Regions from separate parts of the Pseudomonas sp. LBUM1661 genome, predicted to be linked through region 2. Evidence: predicted binding sites of a transcription regulator. Region 2 holds the regulator's gene; the other holds the start of a gene.

Region 1 (5,611 bases), 2.0 Mb from region 2:
GACTGCTGTCGCCGATTACCTTCACCGCCGCTTCGGAGTGGCTCTGCAGGCGTTCAATCATCGACTGAATCTCAGCCGTGGACTTCTGCGTGCGCTGGGCCAGTAGCCGCACTTCATCGGCCACCACCGCAAAGCCGCGACCCTGTTCACCGGCACGGGCGGCTTCGATAGCCGCGTTGAGTGCCAGTAGATTGGTCTGCTCGGCAATCGAACGGATCACTTCCAGAACGCTGCCGATCTGCGTGCTTTCGGCGGCCAGTGTGCGAATCACTTCAACCGCCTGATCGATGGTCGAAGACAACTTGTCGATCTGTTGCAGGCTGCCATCGATGTTGACCTGGCCTTGCTGCGCCTGAGACTCGGCATCGCGCATTTCACTGGCGGCGTGCTCGGCGTTTTTCGCCACGTCTTGCACACCGTAGGTCACCTCATTAATAGCCGTGGCCACCAGCTCCATCTGTTGCGATTGCTGTTGGCTGCGTTGCTGGGCCTGGGCGGCGTCGTTGCCCAAGTCGCTGGAAGACTGGCCCAGGGCACTGGCGGACAGCTGCAACTCACTGATCACCAGGCGCAATTTGGTGGTGAATGCGTTGAAGTGGCGTGCCAGTTGCGTGACTTCATCCTGGCCGTGGGTATCGAGGCTGCGGGTCAGGTCGCTCTCGCCGCTGGCGATGTTGGCCATGGCCGTCACGGTTTCCTGGAGCGGACGGACGATGCTGCGGGCAATCAGGATCACCAGCAGCGCCATGATCAGGGCAATCACCAGCCCGACGAAAGAAGCCTTCCAGACCTGGCCATAAAACTCGGCCTGCACGTCATCGACGTACACGCCCGAACCGATCACCCAACCCCAGGGCTCGAACAGTTTGACGTAGGAGGTTTTCTCGACCGGTGCGTTGGCACCCGGTTTCGGCCAGCGGTAGTCAACCGTGCCGGCACCCTTGGACTTGGCGATGGCGACCATTTCATTGAACAGCGCAAAACCGTCCGGGTCGCGGATCGTCGAGAGGTTCTGGCCTTCGAGTTTCGGGTTGGCCGGGTGCATCACCATCACCGGCGTCAGATCGTTGATCCAGAAGTAATCGTTCTGGTCATAACGCAGGCCGCGAACAGCCGTCAGTGCCTGTTTCTGCGCGACGTCACGGGTGAGCGTGCCGGCTGTTTCCAGGTCGTGATAATAAGTCAGGATGCCACTGGCGGTCTGTACCACGTGCTGGGTTTTCTGAACCTTGGCGGAGTAGAGGTCATCGTGTATCTGCTTGAGCATCAACACGCCTAACGTCAATAGCATCATCACGGCCACGATCAAGATCAGCCACAAACGGCGGCTGATCGACATACTGCGCAAGCTGTTCATAACGCTGTCACTCCGGATTCTTTTTCTTGTAGTAAATGATCGCCAGCATCCAATCACACTTTGCCAAACGGGCCTATGAGACCCAAGTCCAATACGCGGCAGCGTAAAACGGACTTGTCTGATAGGATTTCGGCCCCGCACGGAAAAACCTGAATCCAAGTTGATTTTTCACAGGATTTTTACGGCTGTGCGTGGATCTTGCGCTCGCGGGTTGTTAACCACGCTGTTCGCAGTCAAACGCTCTGAAAAATATTAACGGGGCATGCCGTGGCGCATCGCTTCTTGGGGGATTGATGGATCTTTGGACCGCCTTTCAGGCATTGATTCTTGGGGTTGTAGAAGGGCTGACGGAGTTTTTGCCGATCTCCAGTACCGGGCACCAGATCATCGTGGCCGACTTGCTCGACTTCGGTGGCGAGCGGGCCATGGCGTTCAACATCATTATCCAGCTCGGGGCAATCCTGGCGGTGGTGTGGGAGTTCCGGCGCAAGATCCTCGACGTGGTGATTGGCCTGCCGACACAGCCAAATGCTCGACGCTTTACCGCGAACCTGTTGATTGCGTTCTTGCCGGCCGTCGTGTTGGGAGTGATATTCGCAGACCTGATCCACCACTACCTGTTCAACCCAATCACCGTTGCCACTGCGCTAGTCGTGGGCGGTATCGTGATGTTGTGGGCTGAACAGCGCCAGCATGAAGTGCATGCCGAAACGGTTGATGAGATCACCTGGAAAGACGCATTGAAGGTCGGCTTTGCCCAGTGCCTGGCGATGATTCCGGGCACCTCGCGCTCCGGCTCGACGATCATTGGCGGTTTGCTGTTCGGCTTGTCGCGCAAGACCGCCACTGAGTTCTCGTTCTTCCTGGCGATGCCTACCATGGTCGGCGCGGCGGTGTACTCGGGCTACAAGTATCGGGACCTGTTCGTGCCGGCGGACTTCCCGGTGTTCGCCATCGGCTTCGTGACGGCGTTCATCTTCGCGATGATTGCTGTCAGAGGCTTGCTCAAGTTCATCGCCAGCCACAGCTACGCGGCGTTCGCCTGGTACCGGATCGCGTTCGGCCTGTTCATCCTCGCGACCTGGCAGTTTGGCTGGGTCGATTGGGCCGCGGCCAAGCCATGAGCGATTCAAGCGCGCGCCACAACCCCGGGCGCCCGTCCGGGGGTGAGATGCAGCATCTGCGCCTGAAACTCGTGGTGTTCGCGATCCTCTGCGCGCTGCCGCTGTTTGGTTCGATGTCGCTATGGCTGCGCGGGGTCTCGGTGATTCCCCTCGCGGCGTACGGCATCGTCAGCGTTCTGGCGTTCTTCCTGTACTGGAGCGACAAGCGCAAGGCGCGCGCCGACACCTGGCGCACCCCGGAGAACGTGTTGCACGCGCTGGAACTGGGCGGTGGCTGGCCGGGTGCCTTGATTGCGCAGCAGGTGTTTCGGCACAAGACGCGCAAGCTCTCGTTTCAGGTGGTGTGCTGGGCCATCGTGCTGTTGCATCAAGTGTTCTGGATCGACCAGTTGTTCCTCGGCGCCCATCTGCTCGCGCTGTTCTGAATCAGCGGGTTCTACAGCAGCAAGCCGACCTGAGTACGCTTGGGCAGTTTGCTCACCACCAGTTGATGGGAACGTTGCAACAACCCTTGTAGCTCTTCGGCACCCAGCGGGTAGGGCGTTTCCATGATGATCCACTGGGCCCGTGCCAGATAAGGCGCCGGGTGAATGCCCGGACGGTCGCAATGGCCGAGAAACAAATCCTTGTCGACCTTGAACGCCAGGGACGCGCCACGCAGGTTCTGCAAGGCGAACATCTTGTTCCCGGCAATCGAAAATACCCGCACGCCACCCCACTTGTAGTCTTCCCGCGCACCGGGCAGTGCGAGGCAGAATTGCGCGACGTCCTCTTCGCTCATGCGTCCAGCCTTCATATCAGTCGGTCCCCACAGGCATTGAAAGATTCGATCAAATGGTCGATCCAGGCATGCACGGCGGGCATCACCCCGCGACGATGAGGGTAGACCGCTTGCAGCCAGCCGCCAGGCAATGACGCGTCGGGCAGCAATCGCATCACTGCTCAATATGAACAATTTGATCCGCCTGCCTCAAGCTGTTGTCCTCTATGCATTCTTGTACGAGAGGCGTGAGCAATTGATCTGATGGGGAACGGCGGATCTGAAAGTGTTCAGAGATTGAAGGCTACCCGTAGAATGCCCTCAAGATCTTTCGGCCTGCGTCCCAACAGTTTTTCAAGCGTAGGACTGCTCTGATCGAAAGCGCCTTTATCGATAGCATTACCCCAACCGCTGAGGAAGTTCGCGAGCGATGTTGGCCAGCCTTCAGCCTCCCGAGCGGCGATGAATGCTTGAACGGACATTGGCTGGTAATGAACCGGCTTGCCCGTCAGTCGAGCCAAGCCGTCAGCGATGTCCTGGAATGACCACGTTTCTCCCGAGTTCAGCAGGCAAGTACGATTTTCATACCCTGTTTGGGTTAACAGTGCGGCACCGGCCTCTGCCAGCTCGGCATACGTGGCGAAGCTGGCTCGACCTCGACCTGTTGGGGCGCTGAAGCCTTCTTTTGCTGCATCGGCGCCGATGAGGAAGGGCAAATCGTCGGCGTATAGCGGATGTTGAATAATCGTGTACGTGAGGCCCGATTTTTCAAGCAGTCGCTCGGTCGCTATATCGCTCTCCGTCACTCCTTCAATAGGTGCCAGCTCATCGTTGATCCGTTGAATACTGGTGTAAACCACATGGCGTACACCCGCCCGGCCGGCGGCAACGATCACGTTTTTATGCTGGGCAAGACGATCACTGAACGCTACGGCTGACACCAGGTAGATTTTTTCTACGCCTTCGAATGCCGCCACCAACGAATCGTAATCGGTGTAATCCCCGTAGCGCACTTCTATACCTAGTGCAGCCAGAGGCTCAGCCTTTTCAATATCACGTGCCATTGCCACAACAGTCGATGCCGGGATTTTTTTTACCAGTGAACGCAAGACAGCATTGCCCAATCGGCCTGTCGCGCCAGTAACGAGAATTTTTGCCATGATGCTTTGCTTTCCAATCTTGATGACCAGGAGGAAGCCCATCATGACCAAAGCATCAAAGATAAATTAGTCTTCAATAGGTAGAATCAGCTTCAACCAAAAGTTGGAGATGATCGTGGAAACCCTGGGTAATCTTGAATCCTTCGTCCGTGCAGCGGAAGCCAGCAGCTTTTCCGAAGCCGCTCGGCGGATGGGGGTTACCTCTGCTGCCGTGAGTAAGAATGTGGCGCGGCTTGAAGCCAAACTGGGTACGCGGTTGTTTCACCGCAGCACGCGAAGTCTCACCCTCACCGAGGCGGGAGAGTTGTTTTACCAACAGGTCGCAGAAGGCCTGGAAACCATCCAGGGCGCCATCAACCAGATAGGCGAAGCCCGAGAAGTCCCCGCAGGGCGATTGCGGGTCAATTTGTCACCGTCATTCGCTTACGATTATGTATTGCCATTGCTCAAGACTTTTAAGCAGCGTTACCCCGCTGTGGTACCGGATTGGCACTTGGAAATCCGACGCGTAGATTTGATCGGCGAAGGTTTTGACGTCGCTATCGGTGGCGGCATGGAATTGTCACCTGGCGTTGTGGCCCGAGAACTGGCCAAACTTCATCTCGTGGCTGTCGCTGCTCCGTCATGGCTGGAAGGCAAGCTGCTACCCACTACGCCCAGCGAGTTGCAGGGGGTGGAGGGCATCGTAATGCGTTCGACCAACTCAGGGCGTTTGCTGAACTGGACGCTTCGTGATCATGGGGAAGGGCGGTTCGACCTCAACCTGAAACCAACAGCCATCATGAACGACCCAGAAGCGCTGTGCAGCTGTGCTGTGATGGGGCTAGGTGTTGCGCTGCTGCCTTTGGATCGTGCGTGGCCCTGGTTGCAACGCGGTGAGCTGATTCGATTATTACCTGATTGGTATGTAGATCTAGGCGTGGTCTCGGTTTACTACTCTTCCAAAAAATCGTTGCCGGCCAAAACACGGGTGTTCATCGATTTTCTGTTGGAGCATTTTCAAGCATCGCTCTGCCAACACTTCCGTGCCGATTGAAGCCTACGGCAATTGAGCCAGCAAAATGTCTGCTACACGCCGCAATTCAGCTTTGCTTGCCCCGGCTTTAGCTTGTACAGCCATACCCTGAGTCACCGTCATCACGTAACGTGCCAGGTCTTTTGGCACGACGCTTGGCGGTAGATCTCCCTCATCCTTGGCTTGTTGCAGACG
Region 2 (6,856 bases):
AAAGATCCGGCTTTTGGCCTGGAGGCGGTCTGGATCGAAATCAGCCAGCGGGCCCAGGCGCAATCGCTCGGTTACACCGTGGTCGATGCCAGTACGGTTGTGGCCACCCACTTGAACCAGATTTTGTACAAACACTCCAGTGAGCTGATTGGCCACGAGGAAGTGCAGCAACTCATGCAATTGCTGGCCAAAAGCTCGCCGAAACTGGCGGAAGAACTGGTGCCGGGCGTGCTGTCGTTGTCGCAACTGCTCAAGGTGTTGCAGGCGTTGCTGGCCGAACAAGTACCGGTACGGGACATTCGCAGCATCGCCGAGGCGATCGCCAACAATGCCAACAAGAGTCAAGATACTGCCGCGTTGGTGGCCGCCGTGCGCGTCGGCGTATCTCGCGCTATCGTCCAAAGCATTGTAGGCACTGACTCCGAGCTCCCTGTGATCACGCTGGAACCAAGGTTGGAACAGATATTGCTCAATAGTCTTCAGAAGGCAGGACAAGGCTCGGAAGAGGGCGTTCTGCTGGAGCCAAGCATGGCTGAGAAGTTGCAGCGCTCGTTGATCGAGGCGGCGCAGCGTCAGGAAATGCAAGGTCAACCGGTGATTCTGCTGGTGGCCGGTCCGGTTCGCGCGATGTTGTCGCGATTCGGCCGACTGGCAGTCCCGGGTTTGCACGTGTTGGCGTATCAGGAAATTCCTGACAACAAGCAAGTGACCATCGTTGCGACAGTAGGGCCCAACGGCTGAGGTAGTGGTTTATGCAAGTTAAGCGTTTTTTCGCCGCCGATATGCGTCAGGCCATGAAACTGGTTCGTGATGAGCTGGGCGCCGATGCCGCCATCATTGGCAATCGCCGGATCGCCGGTGGTGTCGAGCTGACGGCTGCCCTGGATTACAAACTGTCGGCGCTGGCCCCGCGTGTGCCGAACATGGAGCTCGAAGACGAGCTGCGCAAGACCCAGTCGCGGATCGTCACTGCCCAGGCCGAATTGAGCCTGCGCAGCGAAGGCGAGAGCGACAAGGCGACGAATCGTCAGTTGTTTGCCGGCTTGCCGCTGACCGCCGCCGAACCGCTGATCGAACCGACCTACGCCGAACCGCGTCGCCCTGCGCCGGCTCCTGCGCCAGCGTCGAATGGCGTCGACCCGCGTGCATTCGACTCGATGCGTTTCGAACTCAACAGCCTGCGTGAATTGATGGAAGTGCAGCTGGGCTCGCTGGCCTGGAATCAGCTGCAAGGCAGCCGTCCGGCCCAGGCCAACCTCTGGCGTCGCCTGCAACGCATTGGCCTGTCCGGCCCGTTGTCGCGGGACCTGCTGGCACTGATCAGCGATATTGAAGAACCTCGTCAGGCCTGGCGCATGTTGCTGGCGCACCTGGCGCGGATGATCGCCACCCCGGAAGTCGAGCCACTGGAAGAGGGCGGTGTGATCGCCATGGTCGGCCCCGCCGGCATGGGCAAGACCACCACGCTGGCCAAGCTCGCGGCCCGTTACGTGCTCAAGTACGGCGCGCAGAACATCGCGCTGGTGAGCATGGACAGCTATCGCATCGGTGCCCAGGAACAACTCAAGACCCTGGGGCGCATCCTCAACGTCTCGGTGACCCACGTCGATCCGGGCCAGTCCCTGGTGCAGGCGCTGGAACCCTTGCTGCGCAAACGCGTGGTGCTGATCGATACCGCCGGCCTCCAGGCCAGCGATCCGGCACTGCGCATGCAGCTCGAAAGTCTGGCCGGTCGTGGCATCAAATCGAAAAATTATCTGGTTTTGGCAACCACCAGCCAGAAACAGGTTCTAACCGCCGCTTATCACAGTTACAAACGCTGCGGGCTGGCTGGCTGCATCCTGACTAAACTGGATGAAACGGCAAGTCTGGGCGAGGTGTTGAGCCTGGCCATCAGTCATGAATTGCCGGTGGCCTACCTGACCGATGGCCCGCGGATTCCGGATGATTTGCATCTGCCGCGTCGTCATCAGTTGGTCAGTCGCGCCGTAAGCGTGCAAATGCAAGAAGAACCCAGCGAAGAAGCCATGGCTGACATGTTCGCTGATATTTACCACAGCCCGACCAAGCAGGTTGGCTGAGGTATTAATGAACAGTTTTTGTACCTACATCGATGGTCTGCCATGCATTGTTCCGTTTGTGAACGCGCAGCCAGTAATGTGGCCTCCGTCTAAGTAAGACAAGGTAAAGAAATTCATGGGCAGCATGCATCCCGTACAGGTGATCGCGGTGACCGGCGGCAAAGGTGGCGTCGGGAAAACTAACGTGTCAGTGAACTTGTCCCTGGCTCTAGCTGAGCTCGGCCGGCGCGTGATGCTGCTGGACGCCGATCTGGGGCTGGCGAACGTCGACGTTCTGCTGGGACTGACACCCAAACGTACCCTGGCCGACGTGATCGAAGGCCGCTGTGAGCTGCGCGACGTATTGTTGCAAGGCCCAGGCGGCATTCGCATCGTCCCGGCCGCGTCCGGCACCCAGAGCATGGTTCATTTGAGCCCGGCTCAACACGCCGGCCTGATCCAGGCGTTCAGCGATATCGGCGACAACCTCGACGTATTGGTGATCGACACCGCGGCGGGCATTGGTGATTCGGTGGTCAGTTTCGTTCGCGCCGCGCAAGAAGTCTTGCTGGTGGTGTGTGACGAACCGACGTCGATCACGGACGCCTACGCACTGATCAAACTGCTGAACCGCGATTACGGCATGAACCGCTTCCGCGTCCTGGCCAACATGGCCCAGAGCCCGCAGGAAGGTCGCAACCTGTTTGCCAAATTGACCAAAGTCACGGATCGCTTCCTCGACGTTGCCTTGCAATACGTCGGTGCGGTGCCGTACGACGAAAGCGTGCGCAAGGCCGTGCAGAAGCAGCGCGCCGTGTATGAAGCGTTCCCGCGTTCCAAGTGTTCGCTGGCCTTCAAGGCGATTGCGCAGAAGGTCGATACCTGGCCGCTGCCGGCCAACCCGCGTGGGCACCTGGAGTTTTTCGTCGAGCGCCTCGTGCAACAAACGGCAGGACCGGTGCTATGACAGCCAGCGGTTACAACCTCTACAAGAAATCGGCACGTGACGCGCAGTACGAGCTGATCGAGCGTTACGCGCCACTGGTTAAACGCATTGCCTACCACTTGCTGGCGCGTCTGCCGGCCAGTGTCCAGGTCGAAGACCTGATCCAGGCCGGGATGATCGGCCTGCTTGAAGTGTCGACCAAATACGACGCCAGCAAAGGCGCGAGTTTCGAGACGTACGCGGGCATCCGGATCCGCGGCGCGATGCTCGATGAAGTGCGCAAGGGGGACTGGGCGCCACGTTCGGTCCACCGCAATACCCGGATGGTCAGCGACGCCATTCGCTCGATTGAAGCTAAAACCGGTCGTGACGCTAAAGATCACGAGGTTGCGGCCGAACTCCAATTGAGTCTCGACGATTATTACGGGATTTTGAACGACACCCTGGGCAGCCGGTTATTCAGTTTCGACGATCTGTTGCAGGACGGCGAACACGAAGGGCTGCACGAGGATGGCGCGAGTGCACACACGGAGCCGTCACGCGATCTGGAAGATGAACGCTTCCAGGCGGCGCTGGCGGACGCGATTGCCAATTTGCCGGAGCGTGAGCGACTGGTGTTGGCGCTGTACTACGACGAAGAGTTGAACCTCAAGGAAATCGGCGAAGTCCTGGGGGTCAGCGAATCTCGGGTCAGCCAGTTACACAGCCAGTGCGCGGCCCGTTTGCGGGGGCGTTTGGGGGAGTGGCGAGCGCGCTGAAGGCAGTGTGGGGACACTGCGAACGTGGCTGGTGTGGTGTTGAAACTGCGCCGGTCTCGATCTGTTGTGCTCCAGACAGTCATTGAGTGCTTTGCCGGATTGATTGAAATGGCGCGTCCAGGTGCTGGGCGCGTTTAAGACTGCTTGGAGGTCGAATTGGACAAGAACATGAAAATCCTCATCGTTGATGACTTCTCAACGATGCGGCGGATCATAAAAAACCTGTTGCGTGACCTTGGGTTCACCAACACGGTCGAGGCTGACGATGGCACTACCGCCATCCCGGTTCTCAACAGCGGGAGCATCGACTTTCTGGTAACGGACTGGAACATGCCTGGCATGACCGGTATCGATCTGCTGCGCCACGTGCGCGCCGATGAAAAGCTCAAGCACTTGCCAGTGCTGATGGTCACCGCTGAAGCCAAGCGCGAACAGATCATCGAAGCGGCCCAGGCCGGTGTTAACGGCTATGTGGTCAAACCCTTCACGGCCCAGGCGTTGAAAGAAAAAATCGAGAAGATTTTCGAACGCATCGGTTGAGCAACTGCGCCACGGGGAAGCTATGGAGCATATCGAATCTTCACAGGGTGACTTCGAGTCGACCCTGAAAAAACACGCCGTCGAACTGGTCGAAAGCCTTGAAAAAGGCAAGTTCGGCGACGCTGTGCAACTGATCCATGAGCTCAACCAGACCCGTGACCGCGGCCTGTACCAGGAAGTGGGCAAGCTCACTCGCGAGCTGCACAGTGCGATCGTCAATTTCCAGATTGACCCGAACATGCCGCAAGCCGAGGAAGTGTCACAGATCACCGACGCCACCGAGCGCCTGGGGTATGTGGTCAAGCTGACCGAGGCGGCGGCCAACCGCACCATGGACCTGGTGGAAAACGCCACGCCGCTGGTCAACAGCCTGAGCAATGAAGCCCAGGCCTTGAGCACCGATTGGGGACGGTTCATGCGTCGCGAAGTCGGGGCTGAAGAGTTCCGTGAACTGGCGCGGCGAGTCGACGGTTTCCTGACACGCAGCAGCGAAGACAATCGTGTGGTGTCGAGCAACCTCAACGACATCCTGCTCGCCCAGGATTACCAGGACCTCACCGGTCAGGTGATCAAGCGCGTGACGCAGTTGGTCACCGAAGTTGAAAGCAACCTGCTCAAGCTCGTGCTGATGGCCAGTCAGGTGGACCGCTTTGCGGGCATCGAACATGACCGTGAAGCGATGCTGGCAGAAAAAGATCCGCAAAAACATCTCTCTCAGGGTGAAGGTCCGCAGATTCATGCCGATAAAAGAGAAGACGTTGTGTCCGGTCAGGACGATGTAGACGATTTGCTTTCCAGCCTTGGATTCTAGGAGCACCCATACACATGAGCTTCGGCGCCGATGAAGAGATCCTTCAGGATTTCCTGGTTGAGGCCGGCGAGATTCTAGAGCAACTGTCCGAACAGCTGGTCGAGCTTGAAAGCCGACCGGATGATGCGGACTTGCTCAATGCAATTTTTCGCGGTTTTCACACTGTAAAAGGGGGCGCCGGCTTCCTCCAGCTCCATGAGCTGGTGGAGTGCTGTCACATCGCCGAGAACGTGTTCGACATCCTGCGCAAGGGTGAACGACGCGTCGACTCGGAACTGATGGACGTGGTTCTCGAAGCGCTGGATGCGGTGAACAGCATGTTTACCGAAGTCCGCGAACGCAGCCCGGTCACGGCTGCCACGCCTGAATTGCTTGCAGCGCTGGCCCGTCTGGCCGAGCCGCAAACGGCTGATGAAGCCGCTCCGGTCGCTCAAGCGGTCGAAGAACCGGCGGCTGAAAGCGAATCGGGCGACATCACCGATAACGAATTCGAACAACTGCTGGACTCGCTGAATGCCGTCAAGGCACAAGCCGAAGCGGCGCCAGTGGTTGCGCCGCCGCCTGCCGACAATGCCGCTGGCAGCGATGAAATTACCGATGCCGAGTTCGAGTCGTTGCTCGATCAACTGCACGGCAAAGGCCAGTTCGCGGTCGATGCCGTGGCCCCGGCGCCCGTCGCTCCGGCTGCGCCGAAAGCGCCTGGCGACAGCTCCGACATTACCGATGACGAGTTCGAAGCACTGCTCGATCAACTGCACGGCAAAGGCAACTTTGCGGTCGATGCGCTGGAATCGGCGATTGCTTCGGTACCGACACCGGCAGCGCCGACCGCCGCAGCGGTGGGCGGCGATCTGATCTCCGATCACGAGTTCGAATCGCTGCTCGACGAATTGCACGGCAAAGGCAAGTTCACTGAAGTCGGCACCGCTTCGGCGGCCTCTTCTGTTGCGGCGCCAGTGGCGAAAGCTGCTGCACCGAAACCCGTTGCGAAAGCGCCCGAGCCAAAAGCCGAAGCGCCGAAACCGGCTGCCGCTGCGGCACCGGCTCCGGCCCGTGCCCCGGCTGCGCCGCCACCGGAAAAACCGGCCAGCGAAGCCGAGACCACCGTGCGGGTCGATACCGCGCGTCTCGACGAAATCATGAACATGGTCGGCGAACTGGTGCTGGTGCGTAACCGCCTGGTGCGCCTGGGTGCCAACAGCGCCGATGAGGCCATGTCCAAAGCCGTGTCGAACCTCGACGTGGTCACGGCCGACCTGCAAACCGCGGTCATGAAGACCCGGATGCAACCGATCAAGAAAGTCTTCGGGCGTTTCCCGCGCCTGGTTCGCGACCTGGCTCGCCAGCTCAAGAAAGAGATCATCCTGGAACTGGTCGGCGAAGAAACCGACCTCGACAAGAACCTCGTCGAGGCCCTGGCCGACCCGCTGGTCCACTTGGTGCGCAACGCGGTCGACCACGGCATCGAGTCGCCGGAAGAACGCGAAGCCTCGGGCAAGTCCCGCGGTGGCAAGGTGATCCTCGCCGCCGAACAGGAAGGCGATCACATCCTGCTGTCGATCTCCGATGACGGCAAAGGCATGGACCCGAACGTCCTGCGTTCGATCGCGGTAAAACGCGGTGTGATGGACAAGGATGCCGCCGATCGCTTGAGCGACACCGAATGCTACAACCTGATTTTCGCGCCAGGCTTCTCGACCAAAACCGAGATCTCCGACGTGTCGGGTCGTGGCGTGGGCAT

What was found. Region 2 encodes FliA, which starts transcription of late flagellar genes. Its sites were predicted from a motif close to CTAAAGTTTNNNNNNNNNNNGCCGNTAA; they were not measured.
Region 1: the regulator FliA is predicted to act here: its motif matches at 1,484-1,511, upstream of ACA057_RS16985 (methyl-accepting chemotaxis protein).

The regions. Positions count from the first base shown of each region.
Region 1 covers NZ_CP166794.1:3,719,066-3,724,676, reverse strand. The annotation lists gene ACA057_RS16985 (methyl-accepting chemotaxis protein) at 1-1,357, opposite strand, end outside; gene ACA057_RS16980 (undecaprenyl-diphosphate phosphatase) at 1,651-2,481, shown strand; gene ACA057_RS16975 (DUF1294 domain-containing protein) at 2,478-2,906, shown strand; gene ACA057_RS16970 (MmcQ/YjbR family DNA-binding protein) at 2,918-3,277, opposite strand; partial or broken gene ACA057_RS16965 (LysR family transcriptional regulator) at 3,274-3,420, opposite strand; gene ACA057_RS16960 (NmrA family NAD(P)-binding protein) at 3,532-4,446, opposite strand; gene ACA057_RS16955 (LysR family transcriptional regulator) at 4,517-5,437, shown strand; gene ACA057_RS16950 (TetR/AcrR family transcriptional regulator) at 5,441-5,611, opposite strand, start outside.
Region 2 covers NZ_CP166794.1:1,758,203-1,765,058, forward strand. The annotation lists gene flhA (flagellar biosynthesis protein FlhA) at 1-741, shown strand, start outside; gene flhF (flagellar biosynthesis GTPase FlhF) at 753-2,081, shown strand; gene fleN (flagellar synthesis regulator FleN) at 2,197-3,027, shown strand; gene fliA (RNA polymerase sigma factor FliA) at 3,024-3,764, shown strand; gene ACA057_RS08010 (chemotaxis response regulator CheY) at 3,933-4,304, shown strand; gene ACA057_RS08015 (protein phosphatase CheZ) at 4,327-5,115, shown strand; gene ACA057_RS08020 (chemotaxis protein CheA) at 5,130-6,856, shown strand, end outside.